One region of the Solwaraspora sp. WMMA2065 genome, then DNA from elsewhere that is predicted to be linked to it. Evidence: riboswitches for the same ligand, from Rfam matches in the RefSeq annotation. Region 1 holds a riboswitch; each other region holds the start of a gene.
What was found. Region 1 has a riboswitch for cobalamin ahead of O7610_RS16640 (ribonucleoside-diphosphate reductase subunit alpha). Riboswitches for the same ligand answer to the same signal wherever they lie in the genome.
Positions count from the first base shown of each region.

Region 2: it holds a riboswitch for cobalamin, as region 1 does, so the genes downstream of both, cobN (cobaltochelatase subunit CobN) here and O7610_RS16640 (ribonucleoside-diphosphate reductase subunit alpha) in region 1, are expected to answer to the same signal.
Region 3: it holds a riboswitch for cobalamin, as region 1 does, so the genes downstream of both, O7610_RS05915 (VWA domain-containing protein) here and O7610_RS16640 (ribonucleoside-diphosphate reductase subunit alpha) in region 1, are expected to answer to the same signal.

Region 1 is NZ_CP128361.1:3,675,913-3,683,609, forward strand. Features, by position in the region: gene O7610_RS16640 (ribonucleoside-diphosphate reductase subunit alpha) at 1-2,195, opposite strand, end outside; cobalamin riboswitch at 2,338-2,547, opposite strand; gene O7610_RS16645 (DUF1702 family protein) at 2,702-3,718, opposite strand; gene O7610_RS16650 (ABC1 kinase family protein) at 3,777-5,117, opposite strand; gene O7610_RS16655 (HEAT repeat domain-containing protein) at 5,580-6,788, shown strand; gene O7610_RS16660 (helix-turn-helix domain-containing protein) at 7,392-7,697, shown strand, end outside.
Region 2 is NZ_CP128361.1:1,288,979-1,296,675, reverse strand. Features, by position in the region: gene O7610_RS06010 (IS110 family RNA-guided transposase) at 1-869, opposite strand, end outside; gene O7610_RS06005 (cobalt-precorrin-6A reductase) at 1,126-1,923, shown strand; gene O7610_RS06000 (precorrin-2 C(20)-methyltransferase) at 1,911-3,434, opposite strand; gene O7610_RS05995 (precorrin-8X methylmutase) at 3,431-4,066, opposite strand; gene O7610_RS05990 (ferredoxin-like domain-containing protein) at 4,066-5,331, opposite strand; cobalamin riboswitch at 5,449-5,575, shown strand; gene cobN (cobaltochelatase subunit CobN) at 5,633-7,697, shown strand, end outside.
Region 3 is NZ_CP128361.1:1,268,658-1,276,354, reverse strand. Features, by position in the region: gene O7610_RS05925 (cobyrinic acid a,c-diamide synthase CobB) at 1-124, opposite strand, end outside; gene cobO (cob(I)yrinic acid a,c-diamide adenosyltransferase) at 118-720, opposite strand; gene O7610_RS05915 (VWA domain-containing protein) at 720-2,708, opposite strand; cobalamin riboswitch at 2,789-2,916, opposite strand; cobalamin riboswitch at 3,028-3,201, shown strand; gene O7610_RS05910 (CbtB-domain containing protein) at 3,234-3,434, shown strand; gene O7610_RS05905 (CbtA family protein) at 3,452-4,210, shown strand; gene O7610_RS05900 (hypothetical protein) at 4,258-4,599, shown strand; gene O7610_RS05895 (hypothetical protein) at 4,871-5,494, opposite strand; gene O7610_RS05890 (hypothetical protein) at 5,635-5,955, shown strand; gene O7610_RS05885 (helix-hairpin-helix domain-containing protein) at 6,281-6,877, opposite strand; partial or broken gene O7610_RS05880 (maleylpyruvate isomerase N-terminal domain-containing protein) at 7,061-7,697, opposite strand, start outside.

The DNA of each region.
Region 1 (7,697 bases):
GACCGCAGGTAGTAGGTGGTCTTCAGCCCGGACTTCCAGGCGTACAGGTACATCGAGGACAGCTTGCCGATGGTCGGTGCGCTGAGGAACAGGTTCAGCGACTGCGACTGGTCGACGTACGGGGCGCGGGCGGCGGCCAGGTCGATCAGCGCCCGTTGCGGCAGCTCCCATGCGGTACGGAACAGCTCCCGCACGTCGGCGGGCAGGTCCGCGACACCCTGCACCGACCCCTCGGCCCGCTTGATCTGCTCCCGGACCGGTGCCGTCCACAGCCCGCGCGCCTTCAGCTCGCCGACCAGGTACGTGTTGATTTGCAGGAACTCCCCGGACATGGTTTCGCGTTTGAACAGGTTGGACACCTGCGGCTCGATGCATTCGTAGCAGCCGGCGATCGAGGCGATCGTCGCGGTCGGCGCGATCGCGACCAGCAGCGAGTTCCGCAGGCCGTGTGCGGCGATCGTCGACCGCAGCCGGGCCCACCGTTCGGGCTGGCCGACCTCGGCACCCCACAGGTCCGGGTGCAGCTCGCCCCGGGCGGCCCGGGTCTCGGCGTACGCCGGATGCGGGCCGAACCGTTCGGCGAGCCCGGCGGAGGTCTCCAGCGCGGTCAGGAAGATCTCCTCCTGGACGCGGGTGGACAGCTCCCGGGCCGGCGCCGAGTCGAACGGCAGCCGCAGCGTGAAGAACGCGTCCTGCAGGCCCATCAACCCCAGCCCGACCGGCCGCCAGCGCGGGTTCGACGCCGCCGCCTGCGCCGCCGGGTAGTAGTTGATGTCGATCACCCGGTCGAGAAACACCACGGCGGTACGGACCGTGGCGCGCAGCTTGTCCCAGTCGACGCCGTCGGCGGTGACGTGCGCGCCGAGGTTGATCGACCCGAGGTTGCACACGGCGGTCTCGGTGTCGCTGTTGACCTCGAGGATCTCGGTGCACAGATTGGACAGGTGGATCGTGTTGCCCGGCTCGCCGGTCTGGTTGGACAGCCGGTTCGCGGCGTCCTTGAACGTCATCCACCCGTTGCCGGTCTGCGCCAGGGTGCGCATCATCCGCCCGTACAGGTCGCGGGCCTTGACCGTCCGGACCGCTTTCTTCTCCGCCGCGCGGTACGCCTCGTCGAACGCCTCGCCGTACAGGTCCGGTAGCTCGGGTGCGTCGGACGGGTCGATCAGCGACCAGTCGGCGTCCGCCTCGACCCGCCGCATGAACTCGTCCGGGATCCAGTTGGCCAGGTTGAGGTTGTGGGTGCGCCGGGCGTCCTCGCCGGTGTTGTCCCGCAGCTCCAGGAACTCCTCGACGTCCGGGTGCCACGGCTCCAGGTAGACGCAGGCGGCGCCCTTGCGGCGGCCGCCCTGGTTGACCGCCGCGACCCCGGCGTCGAGGGTCTTGAGGAACGGCACGATGCCGTTCGACCTGCCGTTGGTGCCCCGGATCAGCGCGCCCCGGCCACGGATCCGCGACCAGGAGATGCCGATCCCGCCGGAGAACTTCGACAGCTTCGCCACCTGGTGGTAACGCTCGTAGATCGAGTCGAGCTCGTCGCGCGGCGAGTCGACCAGGAAGCACGACGACATCTGGGTGTGCCGGGTGCCCGAGTTGAACAACGTCGGTGAGCTGGGCAGATAGGCCAGGCTGGAGATCAGCCGGTAGAAGTCGACCGCCTCGGCCGGCGTCTGGGACAGCCCGCACGCCACCCGCAGCAGCCAGTACTGGGGCGTCTCCACCACCAGCCGGGTCTGCGGATGCCGCAGCAGGTAGCGGTCGGCCACCGTACGCAGCCCGAAGTACTCGAAGCGCAGGTCGCCGTCGACGTCGACGGCGTCGTCGAGTTTGCGGGCGTTGCGGGCGACGAAGGCCGCGGTGTCGTCGCCGATCAGCCCGAGGCCGTGGGCGTAGCGGATGGACTGGCTGAAGCTGGCCACCTGCTGGCCGCGGACCTCCTTGTCCACGTAGGCGGCGAGCAGCCGGGCCGCCAGCTTCGAGTACTGCGGCTCCTCGCCGATCAGCTCTGCCGCCGTCTGAATGGACAGCTTGTCCAGCTCGGCGGTTGTCGCCCCGTCGTACAGTCCGCTGATCGTCCGGGTCGCCACCCGCAGCGGGTCGACCTCGTCCAGGTCGGCGACCCAGTGTTCGACCGCCTTGACGATCTTGTTGACGTCCACCGGTTCGGTGTCGCCGTTGCGCTTGCGTACCTGCATCGGTTCCCCTTGTCGTGCCTGTCCACCGGTCGACGGACACGCGGGGAGGACGCCACCGGTCACTCACCTGACGGTCTGCTCCGCCGGGTGTCGACCGGTCGTCGGCGTCGGCCGTCCCGCGCGGCCTTCGACCACCGCACGCGACGCGTGCGGCACGCTGGCAGGTCTTCGGACTCGTGGGCGTCGTGCTCGTGCCTATTGGCCGTCGCTTCCCGGACCCGCCACGGGCCCAGTGCTCGGTGACGGCGGTCGTTCCCACTCACCGCTGCGGGGCAGTCCCGGACTCACACCGGGTTCCCTCTTGCCTCGACCACCGCCGAGGGGCGGCCGAACCAGCTGCGGGGTACACCATATATGGGAGCAAGCTAGAAGACGCAACACCAGATACTGTGTTCGGCGTGTCGCGGCGTCGGGTCGCACCGGGTACGCGGAGGAGGAACCGTCGGGTGAGAAGCGTGCTATGGGGCCTGTCCGGGGCGGTGCTCGGCACCCTCCTCGTCGGGGTACTAGCGACGGCTGCGGGAGGTGAACCGGTCAGCGATCCGCTGTCGCCAGACCTCGTAACTCGGCAGCGCACCGTCCGGTGACAGATCGGTCTCCGATCGTTCAGCGATGTCGGCCGCCTGTTCGACGCTGGTGCCGCACAGCACGGCCACCGCCGTCCGCGTGTGCGCGTTGACCAGCCCTGCCCGGTCGCGAGCCAGCGCGGCGAAAGCCGCGCCCTGAGCCAGGAAGGAGCGATGCTCGCCGCTGAGTTGCCACAGCCGACGCAGCGCCGGCTCACTCACCCCGCCGGTGTAGGTCGCCGCGTAACCGACGCCGCTGACCAGATCGTCGTGACGGTCGGCCGGGAACCGCCCGACGGTCGCGATCACCCGATCGACGTCGGCACCCTCCACGAACCACATCGCCCGGCCGGTGCCTTGGTCAAGCGCGCGATCCAGGTAGTGCCGGAAGTCTCCGTGCGGCCATCCCGCCACGTCGGCCCGGTACTGCTGGCGAACATGCCTGATCGGGTCGAGGGTCGCCCGGTGAAAGCCGAGGCCATCGACTGCCAGCCAGTGCAGCACCGGGTCGGCGGGCAGCACCGACCGCCACCGGAACCGGGGCAGCCGGCCTATCGCCCGCCCGACCCCGAAGTAGATCAGGAAGCGATGTGCCGCGCCGCGTCCAGTCAGCAGTCGGCCCACCCGACGGGTCCGGGTCGGGGCCACCGCGTCGAGCATCGCGTACGCCGCCGCGGCCCCCTCGTACGCGAAGCTTCTGAAGTCCCGCGCGGTGCGGTCCAACCGGGCCTCCAGCTCGCCGACGCTGGTCGAGTCCAGGGCCGCGTCGAAGCCGGCCTGTACCGTGCGGTCCACCATCTCGAAGACGCTTCGGGTAGTGGTGTCAGCCAGGCCAGTTCCACGACGGACGGCCACCGTCCCGTCCGGGGTGAGGGTCAGCAGTCGGCGGCGCAGTGATCGCCATGAGCACGGCATGTTACGACTCCAGGATGTTCGATCTGGTAGCGATGTACCCATCGTCTGGAACCGGGTGCCGCCGATCTTCTCCGACTTTGCGAACGCCGCGGTTCGCTGGCTATCGGGTCGGCGACGGCCGCCAGCCCGGCAGCGAGACGGTGTCAGCCAGCGCCCGCAGCACGTAGGGCATGGCCACCCGCTGAAAATCGACGTCCGGCGCGTGCTGGCGCACCCGACCTTCCAAAACGAGAAGCGCCAAGATCGGATAGACGAACTGGACATCTGCGTAGAGGCCGCGCGTGCGTTGGGCGGCGAACATCCGGTATGCGAAATCCGCAAGGTTGAATTCACCTGCGGGCCGGCCAGCCGCCGCGACCACCAGCGCCGCGATGTCGCAGCGGAACCCGACGAGGTCTGCCGGGGGCTCGACCCGGTCGGCCGTGGCCAGGAGAATTTCGGCGCACCGGTCACCCGCGCCGGACGCCATCGCCTGGAAGAACTCCGCGAAGGCCCGCCGGGCGATCGGGGTGAGCTCGTGAACGAAGCCGGCGTCGAGCACGGTCACCCGGTGCGCTGCCAGATGTAGGTTGCCGGGGTGCAGGTCACAGTGCACGAATCCGTCAACGAAGACCATCTGGAAGGCTGCCCGCATGGCTGTCACCAGGGCCGTCTGCGGAGGCGCGGCGGGGAGGCTGAGGCGGATGTCCGACAGGTATTCGGTCACCAGCACCGTCCGGTCCGACAGTTCGCGGTACACGCTGGGCACCCGTACCCCATCGAGATGCGCCAGGTTTCGGCGGAGCCGGCGCAACGCATCAGCCTCGGCGCACAGGTCGAGCTGCCGACGTATCGCGGCACCGAGCTGGTCGACGAGTTCCACCAGTGGTGCGCGCCGAAACCTGGGCAGCGTGCTGACGCCGCGGGCGGCCACGCGTAACAGCGCGAGATCCGTGTCGATCACGGCATCGATCCCGGGCCTGATCACCTTCACCGCGACCTGTTCTCCGGTTCGGAGCCGGCCCCGGTAGACCACCGCGACGCTACCTGCGGCTACTCGCCGCAGACCACCGACACCGCCATCGAGTGCGGCACCGACGCTCCCGGTGATCGGCGGCCGGATCGACGGCGGTGTGACCTTGTCGAACAGCCGACCAAGCCGCGCGGCCACCGCGGGTGGGACGACGTCGACCCGGGTGGCGAGGATCTGACCGAATTTGATGTACGTCGGACCGAGTCGCTCGGCCGCGTCGGCGAGCAGGTCACCGGCCAACCGCTGCCAGGCGTACCGGTCGGCTAGACGTCCCCGCAAACCGGCCCCGCTGAGTGCGACCGCAGCCCGAAGGACGATGCGCGTCAGGTGACCGCAGATCGTGAGCACCCGGACCGCCGGATGATGGCGGATCGGCCGACGCGGTCGACGGTGCGCGCCCTGGCTGATGAAGGCAAGCGAGAACGGCATTGTTCCTCCTCCTGGTCGTGACGACCGTTCTCGAGGTCGTCGCGGATCAGGCTAGGGTTGCGTCGCCGATCTCCCATACGGCCACGACAGAGATGGGCAAATTCTCGGCTGATCCACCGCCAGACAGCTATCCCGGCGCCTCGAACCGCCGCTGTTTCTGCGTTCTTGCTAGCTCACCGTCCAGTACTGGACGGCCAGCACGGCGATGGCGAAATCTGGTGTCAGCGCGCAACCGGTGCACCGGTCGGCGAAGCAGCGACCGGCGAGACCTCCCCGCATCGGAGTGCCTCGACTCCACCGGCGCGCACAAGTCACGTCAACCACTTAGTCGGAACCGCTCACGCAGCTCGACGCGGTTCTCGAGGGCGGTAAGCGAACGATCAGTTTCTGCTTCCGAAACGCGCCGCCATCTGAATAGGTCCGGCACCACGACAGCCACACCAGAGAAAGGGTGATGTGAGAATGACGCTTCAATCGGTCAGCGCCACCACCGGCGGCGCTGGAAGCGCTCCGGAGTGGGAGCACTACCTCGAGGGCGATCCCGCGCTACTCAACAGCGAGTTCGGCGACATGCTGGAGCGCGGCGCGGTCCGGCTCGACGCTCGCACTGACGAGCAGGTCGAGTACGAGGCCCTGCACCACCGGGACCCGATGATCCGGGAGCAGTCGCTGTACCAGGCGATGGACCGGCGGCTCAGCGGTGCCGTCGACCTGCTCGCCGAGGCGGTCGCCAACGACTCCGACCGGCAGGTCCGGTGGAACGCGCTCTGGGCCCTGGAGAAGATCGGCGGCACCGATGCGCTGCGCGTGCTGGACCGGCACGCCAACGACGACGACCCGGATGTCGGCGAGTGGGCCCGGCTGTTCGGTTCGGAACTGCGCACCGGCCTGCCGTCGTTCGACAACCGGTCGTTCACCTACGACTCGAGTCGGACGTTCGACGAAACCATCCTGCTGAACATCCACTGCGACGTCTACGTCGCGTTGGACGAAAGCGGCCGCAACTGGGGCAAGATCACTCTCTCGCCGCAGGGCCTGGCACGCAGCTACGGGCAGGCGCACGCATGCCCGAACGTCGACACCCGGAACCAGAAGCTGATCATCAGCAAGACCCTCGACGGCCTGCATGAGGACGGTTCGCCGCACACCGAGAACTTCGTGTTCCGCGGCCTGACCAACCACGCCAACGCCGGTCGTGGCAGCTTCTACTTCGAATCGCGAGGGCTGCGTCCGGTCTTCCTCTCCGGACGGGCCGACGACGACTCGCTGGGTCACCGCAACGAGATGGTCGCGGCCAAGCGCTCCGGTGAATGGACGCTGGACCCGAACATGCTGATCAAGGGCGAGCCGGCGATCCGCTACGTCCGCGGGCGAGTGCACACCTGGGGCTACCTCAACTTCGACACGATGCGGGGCAGCTCGCTGGAGGATGTCCTGTTCCCCGGCAACAGCATCCTGGGAACGTTGGACACCCCGAGCGGGCCGCTGGCCAATGCCTTCATCGTCGGAACCTTCAAGGGCAAGCTGGTCGACTGGAACGGCGACGGCGCCATCGACGCGAACTCGCTCGACATCTACTCGACCCGTGACGGTGACGTGGACTCCGACCAGGACGGTGTCGCCGACATCGAAGGCGTGCAGTTCTGCCCGCGTACCAACTGGATGAACTGACCAGGATTTCCCCACGACCGGGGCGGGCGACGTCGCCCGCCCCGGTTCCTGTCGTCGGGCACCACGCGGTTGCACCCAAGCCGATACCCGAATAAACCACCTCGGGGGAACTATCAGCATGTTGGTCCTTATCGCCAGTATTGACACGGACTGCCACCGGTCGAAAGCGGGCCCACTCCTCGGGAGTTACCCGACTTTCAACCGACAGGAGCGGCGTGACCTGCGAATATCAACTGTCGACGGGAACTCGATGAAGCTTGCGCGCAGGCACCCGGCCCAGCCGAACATCCCCACCCCGCGGGTTCACGACCACCACGGGAGTCGATGCCTCGACACCTTCTGATTCGCTTGCACAGCAGTAGCCATTAGCAAGATTCCATCTATTACGAGGGCTAGGCGCGGTGTTGACTGACATCCAACTCAGCCCACCCGGTCAGGCGACGACCGATCCGTATGGCTTGCTCCGGCCAGGCAAGCCTCGAGACCCTCGCCCCGACCTCAACCATGAGGCGACCGGTGGCCAGGTCCGGACGCAGAGCAGGCGATGAAACGAGCAACCACGCCATCGCCCAGGCCCTGCCCGGAAAAAGAGGAGGCACATTCATGACAATCGCCACGGTCTCGTCGGTAAAACAGGGAGCAAATTGCATGGGCTGCACTCAAATCGCCGCATGCACCGCCGTGACAGCTTGCCTCGGCAGCCCAACCGACAGCGCCCGGATCGATTCGGTCGCACGCGCCGTCGCGTACATGACCGAGAACCTCTCCGAGCCGCAGCGCCTATCCGACATCGCCCAGGCCGCGCTACTGAGCCCATTTCATTTCCACCGCGTTTTTCGTTACCTGACGTCCACTACTCCGGCCCGTTTCCTGGCCGCACTCAGAATGGCCGAGGCTCGGCGGCTGCTG
Region 2 (7,697 bases), 2.4 Mb from region 1:
GCGCCGAGGACGGCACCCAGTCCGGGCTGGGACAGGATGATCTCAGCGTCCGGGTGCCGGCCAAAATGGTCCTCCACCTGCCCTTGCAGGGCCTTGACCTGCTCGTTGAGAGTGACCAGCAGGGCGACCAGGGCGCGCACCGACGCGGCGTAGGCGGTGGTGACCACGGCCGGCTGGCCGAGGTGCTCGGCACGCAGCACCGCCTGGATCGACGCGGCCTTGGCCGCGACGTCACGGCGCCGGGCCCGTTTGAGAGCGGCGCTGATCTGGCTGATACTCAGCCGGGCGGCGCTGGCCGGATCAGGGGCCTTCGCGAGGAGTTGCAGGGTGTCAGCGGCGTCGAGGTCCTCGAACGCCTCCAACGCCGCAGGGAAGTACTCCCGCAGCGCGTGCCGCAGCCGCTGCACAGCACGGGTGCGTTCCCAGATCAGCGTCTTGTGCATCCGGGTGACGACCTTGACCGCCTCGGCGTCCGCCGAGTCTCCGGCCATCGGGCTCAGTTGGTGCGAGTCGGTGCGCACCATGTCGGCCAGCATGTGCGCGTCGGCGGCGTCGCTCTTGGCCCGGGACACCGCCAGACGTTCCCGGTAGCGGGCCGCCTGCAACGGGTTGACCGGGTACACCGTGTACCCGGCGGCGACCAGCGCCTGCACCCACGGGCCCCGATCGGTCTCGATACCGATCTTCACCTGAGCAGCAGCAGCGTCGGCGTCGATGTCGTCGCCGAGCGCCGTGCCGATCATCGCGTGGAGCCTGGTGATGCCGGCGATGCCCTCGGGCAGCCTCGCCTTGGCCAGCCTGCGGCCGGAGGCGTCCATGAGCTCGACGTCGTGGTGGTCCTCCGCCCAGTCATCTCCTATGAACAGCAACGTCTCTCCCGCCTATTGAGTCGATCACCGCTGGTAGCCAGGAGGAGAACCATCAGCGACCTAATGAAGCAGTGCTCACGCCGCGACCGGGCGGGCACGACATCCCATCAGCGATCAACTCTCCACACCGACCAGCCGGGGCACGATCTTTCGTCAGGACTCGACGTCCAGGAACCCGGAGTGCTCACCGGCTGGCGGCTACCTACCCACCAGGAGTTTGCCGGATGGCTCACTCCCAGAACTCATTAGGAATCCGATGACCGGTGACCGCACCGGCCCCAGCCCGGACGGCGGACCACGGGTGCTCATTCTCGGCGGCACCGCCCAGGCTCGTCAGCTCGCCGCCGCGTTGGCGGCCGACCCGGCGGCGCGGGTGGTCACCTCGCTTGCCGGCCGGGTGGCCCGGCCCCGGCTGCCGCACGGCGAGACCCGCGTCGGTGGTTTCGGCGGACCGGACGGGCTGGCTAGCTGGCTGCGGGACGAGCGCATCGGCGCGGTGGTCGACGCCACCCACCCGTTCGCCACCCGGATCTCCGCCTCGGCGGTGCGGGCCTGCGCGCTGGCCGGTACGCCGCTGCTGGTGCTGCGCCGGCCCGGCTGGGTCGCCGGTGCGGGCGACGTCTGGCACCGGGTGCCGGACCTGGGCGCGGCCGCCGCCGCCCTGCCCCGGTTGGGCACCCGGGCGATGCTCACCACCGGTCGGCAGAGTCTGGCCGCTTTCGCGCCGCTGGCCGGGATCTTCTTCCTGATCCGTACGGTGGACCCACCGCAGCCGCCGCTGCCCGCCGACCGGGTGCTGCTGCTCGACCGCGGCCCGTACACCGTGGACGGCGAGCGGGCGCTGATGCGCGCGCACGCCATCGACGTGCTGGTGACCAAGGACAGCGGCGGCGACGAGACGTCCGCCAAACTGGTCGCCGCGCGCGAGCTCGGACTCCCGGTGCTGATGGTCGACCGGGCCGCCGCGCCACCCGTGCCGACGGTCAACGACGTCGGCGCCGCCCTTACCTGGCTGATCGGGCTGGGCGCGGCGGCGGGCGCTCAGCCCGGGTAGCGCCGTGGGGTGAACACCACCGGCGGCCCGGCGCCGTCGTGGCTGACCTGGGTCGCCGACGAGCCGACGATCAGCAGGGTCCGCATGTCGACCATGGCCGGATCCAGGTCGGCCAACGCCACCACGTCGACGCGTTCACCCGGACCGCCGACGTCGCGGCCCACCACCACCGGGGTGTGTGCCGACCGGTGCTCCAGCAGCAGGTCCCGGGCCCTGGCCAGCTGCCAGGTCCGGCTGCGCGACGCCGGGTTGTAGATCGCGATCACCAGGTCGGCGCGGGCGGCGGCGCGCAGCCGCCGTTCGATCACCGGCCAGGGCTTGAGCCGGTCCGACAGGGACAGCACGCAGTAGTCGTGCCCGAGTGGTGCCCCCACCCGGCTGGCCACCGCCTGGGCGGCGGTCACCCCGGGCAGCACCCGGACCGGCACGTCCTTCCAGCGGGGCTCGGCGGCGACCTCCAGCACCGCCGTGGCCATCGCGAACACCCCGGGATCACCGGAGGAGACCACCGCGACCCGGGCTCCGTCGGCCGCCAACCGCAGCGCGTGGGCGGCGCGCTGCGCCTCGACCTGGTTGTCCGACGGGTGCCGGCGTTGCCGGGGGTTGGCCGGCACCCGGTCCAGGTACGGTCCGTAGCCGACCAGGTCGTCGGCGGCCGCGAGGGCGGCCTGCGCCTGCGGGGTGATCCAGTCCCGGCCGGCCGGGCCGAGGCCGACCACCACCACCTCTCCCCCGCCGGACCGAGCAGGGTCGGCGGCGCTCGCCGCGACAGTGCCACCGCGACGGCTGGCCAGTAACGCCAGAGAGAAGTACGGCGCGGTCGCCGGGTCGACGTCGGCCAGCGGCGCGACGCGTTGCCCGACGGTGCTGGCCCGCTCGACGTACCAGGCGTCGTCGAGGCGGCCGGCGACGGTCAACGCGTCGCGGACGGCCGGGAAGGTCCGACCCAGCTTGAGTACGGCGGCGGCGTCGGTGTCGGCCAACCGTCGGGTCAGCTCCGCACCGGACAGGGTGCCGGGCAGGACGGTCAGCACCTCGTCGGCCTCGACCAGCGGCCGGCCGAGTGCGGCGGCTGCCCCGCTCATCGAGGTGACCCCGGGCACCACCTCGGTCGGGTAGCGGTGCGCCAACCGCTTGTGCAGGTGCATGTAGGAGCCGTAGAACAGCGGATCGCCCTCGGCGAGCACGACCACGGTCCGACCGGCGTCGAGGTGGGCGGCCAGCCGTCGCGCGCAGTCGGCGTAGAACTCGTCCATTGCCGCCCGGTAGCCGCCGGGGTGGGTGCTGCGTTCGGTGGTCACCGGGTAGACCAGCGCCTCCTCGATCTGTCCGGCGCGCAGGTACGGCTCAGCGATGGACCGGGCGACGCTGCGGCCGTGCCGGGCACTGTGGTGCACGATCACATCGGCGGCGGTGATCAGCCGGGCCGCCTTCACGGTGACCAGTTCCGGGTCACCGGGGCCGAGGCCGACGCCGTACAGCCGACCCGGGCCGCCGCGACGCGCGTTCATCTGCCCACCTGTCCCTCGTCGTCGCTGGCGATCGCGTTGAGTGCGGCGGCGGCCATCGCGCTGCCGCCGCGTCGTCCCCGGACCGCCAGGTGTTCCAGTCCGCCATGGTCGATCAAAGCCTGCTTGGACTCGGCGGCGCCGATGAAGCCGACCGGTACGCCGAGCACCGCCGCCGGCCGGCCGGCACCGACGTCGACCAGCTCCAACAGTCGGAACAACGCGGTCGGTGCGTTGCCGACGGCGACCACCGCGCCGTCGAGGCGGTCGCCCCACAGTTCGACGGCCGCAGCGCTGCGGGTGGTGCCCAGCCGATCGGCCAGCTCAGGCACCCGGGGATCGGACAGGGTGCACAGCACCGGGTTGGCGGCCGGCAGCCGGCGTCGGGTGACCCCGGCGGCCACCATCGTGGCGTCGCAGAGGATCGGCGCGCCGGCGCGCAGCGCGGCCCGGGCCGCCACCACCACCTGCGGCGAGAAGACCAGGTCGTCGACCAGGTCGACCATCCCGCAGGCGTGGATCATCCGGACGGCGACCCGGGCCTGTTCGGCGGTGAGCCGGCTCAGGTCGGCCTCGGCGCGGATGGTGGCGAACGACTGCCGGTAGATCTCGGCCCCGTCGCGGACGTGGTCCATCACGGCTCCTCGCGTGCGGTGCGGACGGCGGCGGCCAGCGCCGCCCCTGGTAGGACGTGGACGGTGGGGCGGCCGGGCGCGCTCACCTGGTAGCCGTCGCCGGTGGCGAGGACCCGCAGCGCCGGTCCCGCTGGGGTGCCGCAGCCGCGCTCACAGCCGATCCAGTGCACCGGCAAGTGCGCCCCACTGGCCGCGGCCGGCCGGCCGGCGTGCGTCGCCGCCGCGTCGGCCCGTACGTCGGCCCGCGACCGGGCACAGCCGGGACGGCCCGCGCAGGCGGTGACGCCGAGCCACGGCGACCCGGGGTCGGTGTCGAGACCCGCACGGTGCAGCCGGCGCGCCCAGCCGGGTGCGTCGGTGAGCCGAGGCAGCACCACGGTCCGCCACGGGGTGATCCGCGCCTGCGGTGCGGCGGCGGCGAGCAGGTCGGCCTGCGCGGCGGTGAGCTGACCCAGCGGTACGGCGAGCACGAGTGCCTGGTCGCCGTCGGGGCGGCGCAGCACGCCCACCGGCGGTACGCCGGACCGTCGCGGTGCGGTCGGCGGGTCGGCCGCGACCCGGTGGACGCCCGGCGTGGTGGCGAGCGCCGCGACGAACCGTGCCAGTTCGGCGGCGGCGAGGTCGCCGATGCGCCAGATGGTGCCGGCCACGGCACGTTCGTCGGCGAGGAAGATCCGGGCGGCGGCGACCGCCACCCGGACCGCGTCGGTCGGCGTGGTCCGTAGGCCGTGGTCGACCCCGGCGAGCCGGATACCGACCCGGCCGTCCGACCCGGGCAGCAGGCCCACGTCGGGGCGCGCCGCGACGGTGGCGCCCCGACCGTCGTCGACGGCGAACAGGAACCGGCCGGAGAGGCGGGTCAGCTGTGGCTGTGCGCAGATCGCCGCGTCGAGGGCGCGGACCTGCGCCGCGACGTCCCACCGAGGCACACTGTCCACACCGGCCAGTGGGGAGCCGAGGATGTTGCGGGCCCGGTCGTGTCCGGGTGCGGGCAGCAGCCCGGCCGCGCTCAGCCGGCCGGCGAGCACCCCGGCGGCGTCGGCGGCCACCCCCCGCAGTTGTACGTTGGCCCGGCTGGTCAGCTCCAGGTGTCCGTCACCGAGGTCACGGGCGGCGGCGGCCAGTACGGTCAGCTGGCCGGCGGCTAGCAGCCCACCGGGGCAGCGGACCCGGGCGAGGTGCCCGTCGGCGGCCGGATGCAGCGCCAGCGTGCCGGGGCAGGCATCGGGGCCGCCCCGGACGGGCGGCAGCGGCGAGGCGGACACGCGGCGGATACTACGGGCTGCCACGGGAGGCGACGCCCTCGCGGCGAATAGATCACACCTTGACGAAACGTCCCCGGGTCGTGACAGTGGTCGGTAGCCAACTGCGGCGGCAAGTGGAGGAAGCCGGTGTGATTCCGGCGCGGTCCCGCCACTGTCACCGGGGAGCGGACCCCACCGACGGCCACGGCCCCGATCCACGGGGCGGGAAGGCCGGGGCGAGCCTCGATCCGGGAGCCAGGAGACTCCGGTCGCCGCGACCGACGACCCGGGGCGCGGACCCCGAGGGAGGACCAGGCGTCCGATGATGCTACTTCTGTCCACTTCAGATACTGATCTGCTGAGTGGACGGGCCAGCGGTGCCGACTGGCGCCTGGCGAACCCGGCCCGGCTGTCGGTCGACGACCTCACGCCCCTGCTTGCCGACGTCGACCTCGTGGTGGTCCGGCTGCTCGGCGGCCGCCGGGCCTGGCCGGACGGACTGGACGCGCTGCTGACCGACGGACGCCCAGTGGTGGTACTCAGCGGCGAACAGGCACCCGACGCCGCCCTGATGGAGCTGTCCACCGTACCGGCCGGGGTGGCCGCCGAGGCCCACGCCTATCTGGCCCACGGCGGCCCGGCCAATCTGGCCGAACTGCACCGATTCCTGTCCGACACGGTGCTGCTCACCGGGCACGGCTTCGCCGCGCCGCGGCCGGCCCCGGAGTGGGGCGTACTGGAACGCCCGAACGTGCCGACCGGACCGGGCCAGCCGACCGTGGCGGTGCTCTACTACCGGGCCCACCACCTGGCCGGCAACACCGGCTTCGTGCACGCCCTGTGCGACGCGGTCGACGCCGCCGGCGGTCGGGCGCTGCCGGTCTACTGCGCCTCGCTGCGCTCGCCCGACCCGCAGCTGCTGGCCACCCTGCGCCAGGCCGACGCCCTGGTGGTGACGGTGCTGGCCGCTGGCGGAACCCGGCCGGCGACCGCCTCCGCCGGGGGCGACGACGACGCCTGGGACGTCGGCGCGCTCGCCGAACTGGACGTGCCGATCCTGCAGGGACTCTGCCTGACCAGCTCCCGCCAGACCTGGGCGGCCACCGACGACGGGTTGTCCCCGTTGGACGCCGCCACCCAGGTGGCCATCCCCGAGTTCGACGGCCGGCTGATCACCGTGCCGTTCTCGTTCAAGGAGATCGACGCCGACGGGCTGTCGGTCTACGTCGCCGACCCGCAGCGGGCCGCCCGGGTGGCCGGGATCGCCGTCCGCCACGGCGCGCTGCGGCACATCGCGGCGGGCGACAAACGGATCGCGGTGCTGCTGTCGGCGTACCCGACCAAGCACGCCCGGATCGGCAACGCGGTCGGGCTCGACACCCCCGCCAGTGTGCTGGCGCTGCTGTCGACGTTGCGCGACGCCGGCTACGACGTGGGGCCGCCCGACGGCCCCGACGCGCTGCCGGGGCTGGCCGACGGCGACGGCGACGCGTTGATGCACGCGCTGATCGCCGCCGGCGGGCAGGACCCGGACTGGCTCACCGAGGAGCAGCTGGCCGGCAACCCGGTGCGCATCCCGGCCGCCGACTACCGTCGCTGGTACGCCGAGTTCCCGACCGAGCTACGGGAACAGGTCGAACGGCACTGGGGTCCGCCGCCGGGCGAGCTGTACGTCGACCGGTCCCGGGATCCGGACGGCGAGATCGTGCTGGCCGCGCTGCGTACCGGCAACATCGTGCTGCTGGTGCAGCCGCCGCGCGGCTTCGGGGCCAACCCGGTGGCCATCTACCACGACCCGGACCTGCCGCCGAGTCACCACTACCTGGCCGCGTACCGGTGGCTGGAGCACAGCTTCGGCGCGCACGCCGTGGTGCACGTCGGCAAGCACGGCAACCTGGAGTGGCTACCGGGCAAGACGGTCGGACTCAGCGCCGACTGCGGGCCGGACGCCGCCCTCGGCGACCTGCCGCTGATCTACCCGTTCCTGGTCAACGACCCCGGCGAGGGCACCCAGGCCAAACGCCGGGCACACGCCACCCTGATCGACCACCTGGTGCCGCCGATGGCCCGGGCGGACAGTTACGGCGACATCGCCCGGCTGGAGCAGCTGCTCGACGAGCACGCGAACATCGCCACACTGGACCCGGCCAAACTGCCGGCGATCCGGGCGCAGATCTGGACGCTGATCCAGGCCGCCCGGCTCGACCACGACCTCGGTCTGAACGACCGGCCGCACGACGCCGAGTTCGACGACTTCCTGCTGCACGTCGACGGCTGGCTCTGCGAGATCAAGGACGTGCAGATCCGTGACGGGCTGCACGTGCTCGGGTCGGCGCCGGTCGGCGCGGCCCGGGTCGACCTGGTGCTGGCGATGCTGCGGGCCCGGC
Region 3 (7,697 bases), 2.4 Mb from region 1:
CGACCTTGAACCCGGCGACCCGGACCCCACGTTCGGCGAAGGCGGCGAGCAGGCCGGTGGCCACCGTGGTCTTGCCGTGGCCGGAGCCGGGTGCGGCGATCACCACCCGGGGTACGGCTACCACTCGATGCCCTGCTGACCCTTGCGTCCGGCATCCATCGGATGCTTGACCTTGGTCATCTCGGTCACCAGGTCGGCGAGGTCGATCAGCTCCGGCGCGGCGTCGCGGCCGGTGATCACCACATGCTGGCTGCCCGGCCGGTCGCGTAGCACCGACACCACCTCGGCGACGTCGATCCAGCCCCACTTGATCGGGTAGGTGAACTCGTCCAGCACGTAGAACCGGTACGCCTCGGCGGCCAGGTCCCGACGGATCTGCGCCCAACCTTCGGCGGCCTCGGCGGCGTGGTCGCGTTCGGTGCCGGGGCGCTGGATCCAGGACCAGCCCTCCCCCATCTTGTGCCAGGTCACCGGCGCCCCTCGGCCCGACTCACCGAGGGTACGTAGGGCCGCCTCCTCACCCACCTTCCACTTCGGAGACTTGACGAACTGGTAGACGACCACCGGCCAGCCGGTCGACCAGGCCCGCAGCGCCATCCCGAACGCCGCCGTCGACTTGCCCTTACCGGGGCCGGTGTGCACCGCGAGCACCGGCTGGCGACGCCGGGCCCGGGTGGTCAGCCCATCGTCGGGAACGTGTTCCGGTCTTCCCTGTGGCATCAGGCCGCCCTCAGCCGGTCGTGGACATCCGGACCCGACGCCGCCAACGCGGCCAGCGGCAGCCACTGCGCGGTGAAGCCGGCCGCGAGCCGGCGGGCCAGACCGAGCCGCACCGGGCCGGCCTCGCAGTCGAGCACCACCATCGGCGTACCGGCGAGCACCGGTGCCAGCGTCGTCGGGTCCGGTCCGGCGGTCGCCCGCCCGTCGGTGACCAGCAGGACCAGCGGCCGACGGCGCGGGTCCCGGCGGTGCTCGGCGGCGACGGTGGCCGCGGCGACGCGCAGCCCGGCGGCGATCGGGGTACGGCCACCGGTGCGCAGCTGCGCCAGCTTGGCGACGGCCACCTCGTGGCTGCTGGTCGGCGGCAGCACCACGTCGGCGGCGGCACCCCGAAAGGTGATCATCCCGATCCGGTCCCGCCGGTGGTAGGCGTCGCGCAGCAGCGACAGCACGGCGGTCTTGACCACCGTCATTCGCTGCCGGGCCGCCATCGACCCAGAGGCGTCGACCACGAACAGGATCAGGTTCGCCTCCTGGCCGACGTAGCGGGCCTGGCGCAGGTCGGCGGGGGTGATCCGGCGGGCACCCCGGGACGCGGCGGCGCGCACCGTTGCCGGTAGATGCACCGTCGACGGCCGTCCGGTCGGCGACCCGGCGCCGACTACCCGGCCCCGGTCGGCGTGGGCCGCCGAACGTCGGCCGGGCGTCGCGCCCGCACCGAGCCCGGGGAGCCGCAGTGTCCGGGGCCGGTACGCGGGCCCGGCCGCCGCCGGAGCCGGACCGCCCGGCGGTACGCCGTCCGGCTGCTCGGCACCGACCGCCGGACCGTCGGCGTCTGCCGTAGCTGGCTCAGGATGCCGGCCGGCGTCCGAGTCGGGCGCGCCGGGTGGCGGCCCACCGTCCGAGTCGGGCGGGCCGGGTGGCGGCCCACCGTCCGGTAGTGGCGGACCCGGCGGCGGAGGAGGATCGGGATCGTCGCCGCACTCGTCACGCAGCACCTCGTCGAGGCGCTGCTCGTCGGCGCCGGGCGGGTCGAGCGGGTCACGGCGCCGCCGGTGCGGCAGCGCCAGCCGGGCTGCCTCGGCGACCTCGGCGGCGGTGACCGCCGGTTGGCCCCGCCAGGCGGCCAGCGCGACGGCGGCGCGGGCCATCACGATGTCGGCCCGCATACCGTCCACCTGGTACGCCAGGCAGATCCGGGCGATCCGGTCGATCTCGGCATCGGGCAGCGTGACCGCAGGCAGGGCCGCCCGCGCATCGCGTACCCGCAGTGCGAGCTGGTTGTCGGCGGACTGCCAGCGGTCCGCGAACGCCACCGGGTCGGTCTCGTACGCGAGCCGACGGCGCACCACCTCGGCCCGGTCCGCCACCAGGGTCGGTGCGGCCACCGACACCATCAGCCCGAAGCGGTCCAGCAACTGTGGACGCGGCTCGCCCTCCTCCGGGTTCATCGTGCCGACCAGCAGGAACCGGGCGGCGTGGCTGACCGACACCCCGTCGCGTTCGACGTGGGCCCGGCCCATCGCCGCCGCGTCCAGCAGCAGGTCCACCAGATGGTCCGGCAACAGGTTGACCTCGTCGACGTAGAGCAGGCCCCGGTGCGCGGCGGCGAGCAGCCCCGGCTCGTACGCCTTCACGCCGGCGCTGAGCACCCGCTGGATGTCGAGGGTGCCGACCACCCGGTCCTCAGTGGCGCCGACCGGCAACTCGACCAGTGCGGCCGGGCCGCCACGCGCGGTCACCGGCGCGGTGTGCGGCCCGTCCGGGCAGGCCGGGTCCGGGGCCGCCGGGTCGCAGGCGAACCGGCAGCCGAGCACCCGGTCGACCTCCGGTAGCAGCCCGGCCAGCGCGCGGACGACCGTCGACTTTGCGGTGCCCTTCTCACCCCGGATGAGCACTCCGCCGATGCCGGGGTGCACCGCGGCGAGCAGCAGGGCCTGCCGCAGGTCGGGCAGGCCGACGACGGCGGTGAACGGGTACGGCGTCATGGCAGGGGCCGACAGGTGTGCATGGTGAATCCCTCCCGCGGGTGTCCACGCCCGCGTACCGGTGGACCAGCGAGCGGCCGGAGTCTCCTGGCTGCCGGATCGACGTCGCGTCCCGAGCCTTCCCGCCATCGGGGCAGTGGCTGTCTCAGGGGGACGCGACTCACCGGTCACAGTGGCGGGACCGCCCCGGATTCGCACCGGGTTCCTCCGCGCACCGCTCGTGCCGGTCATGCTCCCCCACCCGCGGTCCACCGTCAATGTGGCGCCGGTCCCGTTGCCGGCCACGGCCACAGCCATTGCCCGGCCGGTCACGACGGCGGTACGCTGCGCATGCCACGGTGTTCGGGAAGCCGGTGTGAGTCCGGCGTGGTCCTCGCCACTGTGACCGGGAAGTGTCCGATCCACCATGCCACTGGGCCGACGACGGTCCGGGAAGGCGGGACGGCTGCGACGATCCGGGAGCCAGGAGACCGGCCGTGGCACGCACCGCATCGCCACGAGGCATGGACGAGGGGATTTCCTGGCATGACTGCACCTTCTGTCGGCGGAGAGGTCACCACCACCGCCATCCGCGTACCGCTCGCCGGTTGGTTGCTGGCCGCCGTCGCGGCGGTCGTCATCTACCTGGTCGCGCAGGACAACGGGCTGGTGCTGGCCGGTGCCGCCGAGTTCATGCACGAGTTCACCCACGACGGCCGGCACGCCCTCGGCGTACCGTGCCACTGAGCGGCGGCCAAGCTCCGATGACTACCTACCCGTTCCGCGCGGTGCTGGGCCGCGGACTGCTCGCCGGTACGGCCGCCGGCGCGGCAGGTGCGGTGGCGGCCCTGCTGATCGTCGAACCGCAGATCGAGTCGGCGCTGGTCGTCGAGGAGGCCCGCGCTGCGACCGGGACGGCCGGACACAGCCACGACGAGGAGTTGGTCGGTCGGGCCATGCAGGTCCTCGGCGGGCTGGTCGCCACCGTCGCGGTGGCGCTGTGCCTGGCGTTGATCGTCGCCGTGGTCTTCGCGGCGACCCGGCACCTGCTGCCCGGCCGCGACGACTTCCGCCGCGTGGGGCTGCTCGCCGGGCTCGGCTTCGTCGTGGTGGCGCTGCTACCGGCGATCCACTTCCCGGCCAACCCGCCGGGCGTCGGCGACCCGGACACCGTCAACCAGCGCACCGGGCAGTATCTGTCGTTCATCATCGCCGCGGCCGCCGTCACCTGGCTGGCGCTGCTGACCCACCGGCGGCTGACCGGCTGGGCGCGGCCGGCTCCCTACCGGACGGTGGTCGCGGCGGCGCTGGCCGTCGTCGGGTACGCCCTGCTGCTGGCGTTCTCGCCGGCAACCGGGGTCGACGTGCCCGCCGATATCCCGGCGGCGCTGCTGTGGGAGTTCCGGCTCGCCTCGCTGGCGCAGCTCGCCACGATGTGGACGGTTTTCGGGGTGGTGTTCGGACTGCTGCTCACCCCGGCCCGGACCGGTGACCGGCGGCCCACGCTCGCCAACGTCGCGTGACGGCGGAGCTTGGCCCGGCGGGACCGGCACCCGGGCACCCCGCCCGGGTGACCGTCTGCCGGGGCTGCTGCTGCGGCACCCGCCGCAAACACCCGGACGTCGACCACGACCGGCAGCTCGACCTACTGCGCGCGGCCGCGCCGGTACGGGTGTCCGACTGCCTCAACGCCTGTGACCGGTCCAATGTGGTGGTGGTGCAGCCAGCGGTGTTGGCCCGCCGACTGGGTGCCCGCCCGGTGTGGCTCGGCGGGGTGCACGACGAGACGGCACTGTCGAGCGTCGTCGACTGGATCGCCACCGGCGGGCCGGGCCTGGCCGCACCGCCGGACCGGCTCGCCGGGCTGCGCTTCGCCGCCCCCCGCTGGGGAAAGTCCGCCCCGACGTCCTGACCGCGTAGTGCCGTCGCTTGCCGGCCACCGCGTTCCGGCGGCCGACAAGCGACGCCCCCGAACGCGCGCCTGCCCGGATCACGGTCACCCATTGGCGCACGTTCGACAAGGTACGGCGCGAACCGATTGCACAATCGTGCAACCGTCCGGTGCCGTGGCTTCTCCCCTACGGCGTTGTTACTGTGCTGAGCTGACGGCTGTGACACGGGGAACGGGGAGCATCAGGACGCACGGCCCGACTGCGGTTGCACCACTGACCCGGTGGGGCGCCTCACCCGATGCCGATCTGGTCTACCGGGCGCTGACCATGCTCGGTGCCCGCAGCAGCGGTCAGTTCGCCCACGAGCTGGGGCTGACCCGCAAACGCGTCAAGGTCGCACTCGACGAACTGAACGGCCTGACGGCGGCCGTGCCGACCGCCGCCGGCTGGCGGCCGTTGCCAGCCGGTCCGGTCATCGCGCGGCTTCGCCGGCCAGCGCAGCCGGTACGGCGACAGGACGTCTGGCGCCAGCATTTCCGTACCGTGCACGGCATCGACCTGCCCGGCCCGGACGATCCGGCGGTACGCAGCCTGGGCAGCCGGGCCGCCGCCCGCGACCGGGTGCGGCGGCTGGTCGCCGCCGAACGGCACGAACATCTGACCATCAACACCGAAGTGATCAGCGCGGCGGCCTCGGCGGAGGCGATTCCGCTGGACCGCAGCCAGCTGGACAGGGGTATCCGGGTCCGGGTTCTGCAGCGGCCGCCCACCATCGACGACCACAGCCGCTATGATCCTCGTGGCAGCTACCCTGGCGTGACTGTCGGCAAGCGGCGTGTCCGCCACGCCGGTGGCCGCAGGTACGCCGACGCCGTCATGGGCGGCTTCGCCGATCCCCACCAGCGATCCGACCATCACGGACTGGTGGACTCCGGCTGGCTGCGCCACCGGCCAGTTGAGCGGCCTCGTGGCGGACCCCGACCTCGGTACGGTGCTGCCCGGGCGAGGCGGCGCTCTGCACCACCTACACGGACAACTACCGGTTCGGGGTCGCGGTGTTCCGCCCCGATGACAGGCCGGCCTTCGTCTTCCGCTCCCAGTTGGTGCCGTACCACCCGACCGACGCCTCACCGGTGCGGATCGTGTTTCCGGGCGGGGTGCCACCGGCGAACCGGGGCGTCTGTCTGATGCGCTCGGAGCAGGTCCGCCTGGCCTGCGTCGAACTCGTCGGTGAGCCGGACGGCACGGTGGCCGCCCGACCGATCCCGGTCGACCACCCGCTGGTCGTCAAAATGATCACCTTCGATGATCAGACGGAACTGCCCGTGCCGAGTCCGGGCTGCGCCAACTGTGTGGCGTTCCCCGAGGAACAGTGACCGCCGGGGCCGTCGGGCAGGCGGGACAGGTCCGGCTGCGGCAGCGTGCCACAGCCGGACCGGGGACGATCAGCGACCGGCGGTGCCGTAGTACGCGGTGCGCATGATCTGCTGCATGTCGTTGAGCATCGGCATCCGCAGGTTGGCCGGTGCGCACTGCGGCCATGCCGATCACCTCGTTCGGTCGGCACCGGCGGCACCCCGCCGCCGGTGCGCGACCTCATCGTCACCCGGTACGGTGATCGGTCGCTGCCGCCGTACGTGCCCGATCGCCGGGACCTAGGTCAGCCGACGATCGATCCACTGTGGCCGCTTGACTTTCCGGTCAGCTTGTGGAGCGCGCCGCCGCCAACTCCCGGGCCTTGGCCGGCCAGGTCGGCAGGCTGGCAGTGGCCCGTACCCCGGCGGCGCGGACCGCCGCGCGCAGCGCCGCCTCGTCGGTCGCACCCAACTGCTCGTACGTGCGGATCCCGGCGGACTGCAGGGCGGCGGCCATCTTCGGCCCGATGCCCTCGATGCGCCGGAAGTCGTCCGCCGGCCCAGCCTCGGGGGCGGCGGGCGACTCAGCGGTAGACGGCTCGACGGCGGCGGGCGGGTCGACGGCGGGCGGGTCGACGGCGGGCGGGTCGACGGCCGGCACCTGCTCAGGGCTGGCCGCATCGGCGGTAGTGGCCGGCTCGACACTGGCCGGCTCGACACTGACCGGCTCAACACTGACCGGCTCGGCCGTGTCATCCGCAGCGGGCTCGACGGGAGTCTCGGTGGCGGGCTCGGTCTTGACCGGGTCGGCCGGCGATGCGGGTTCCGGACGGGCCGGGTCGGCCGGCGACGGCTCCTCCGAGGTGGTGGTCGGCGGCTCGACGGCGGCAGCCGCCTCAGGCTTCACCGGGGCGTCCTTGCCGGCGGCGGACCGGCGGCTCATCACGAGCCACCCCGCGACTGCACCGAGCAACACCACGACCAGCAGAATCAGTATGTTTCCGAGGGACCAGTCCACGGCAAACCTCCAGCACCAAAAGTCAGAATCGCGAAAGGGTCTCGTTGTGGCCTTGTCGCTGTCAACCTACGGGCAGTCGCAAGGCGCTTCGAGGGCAGGTCGGTCCCGCTACTCTTCGCCAACCACAGTGGGACGGTGCGTGCCACCGAAGAACGGGGAGCGCACTCCCCGCGGGTGCAGTTCAGCCGGGTCCACGTCACCTGACTCGACCCGCCCGGTGACCGCGCGTACCAACGTCGGCCGGTCCCATCCACGCGCCGCCCGCAGCGGTGCCAGTGTGGTGCCCGCCGACAGCGCCACCACCAGGTCCGCCGCCGGCGCAGTCAGCCACGACGCCATGTTGAGGCCGTCGGCCAGGTCAACACCGTGGACGGCGAGCTCGACGACCCGGGTGGCCTGGAAGTCGGTCAACGTCATCAGGTCACCGTGCCGGGTGACGACCATTCGGTCCGGCGGCTGCGCGGTGACCCGGGCGGCGGCGGTCGCTGCCCGCGCCGCCAGTTCGTCGACAGCGGCGGTGACCGTCCGGGCCGCCGCCCACCGCTGAGCGTCGGCGATCCGCCCGCCGTCCGCGTCGGGACGGAACCGGGCGTCGGGCGCGTAGTAGCCGACCGCGTCCACCGGACCGTCCGGACCGGCGGCGGGTGCGCCGTCGTCGAGCATCTCGACGGTACGGGACAGCGCGATCACGGTGTGTGCAAGCAGTTCCTTGACCGTCCACGGGGCGCATCTGGTCGGGCGGTCG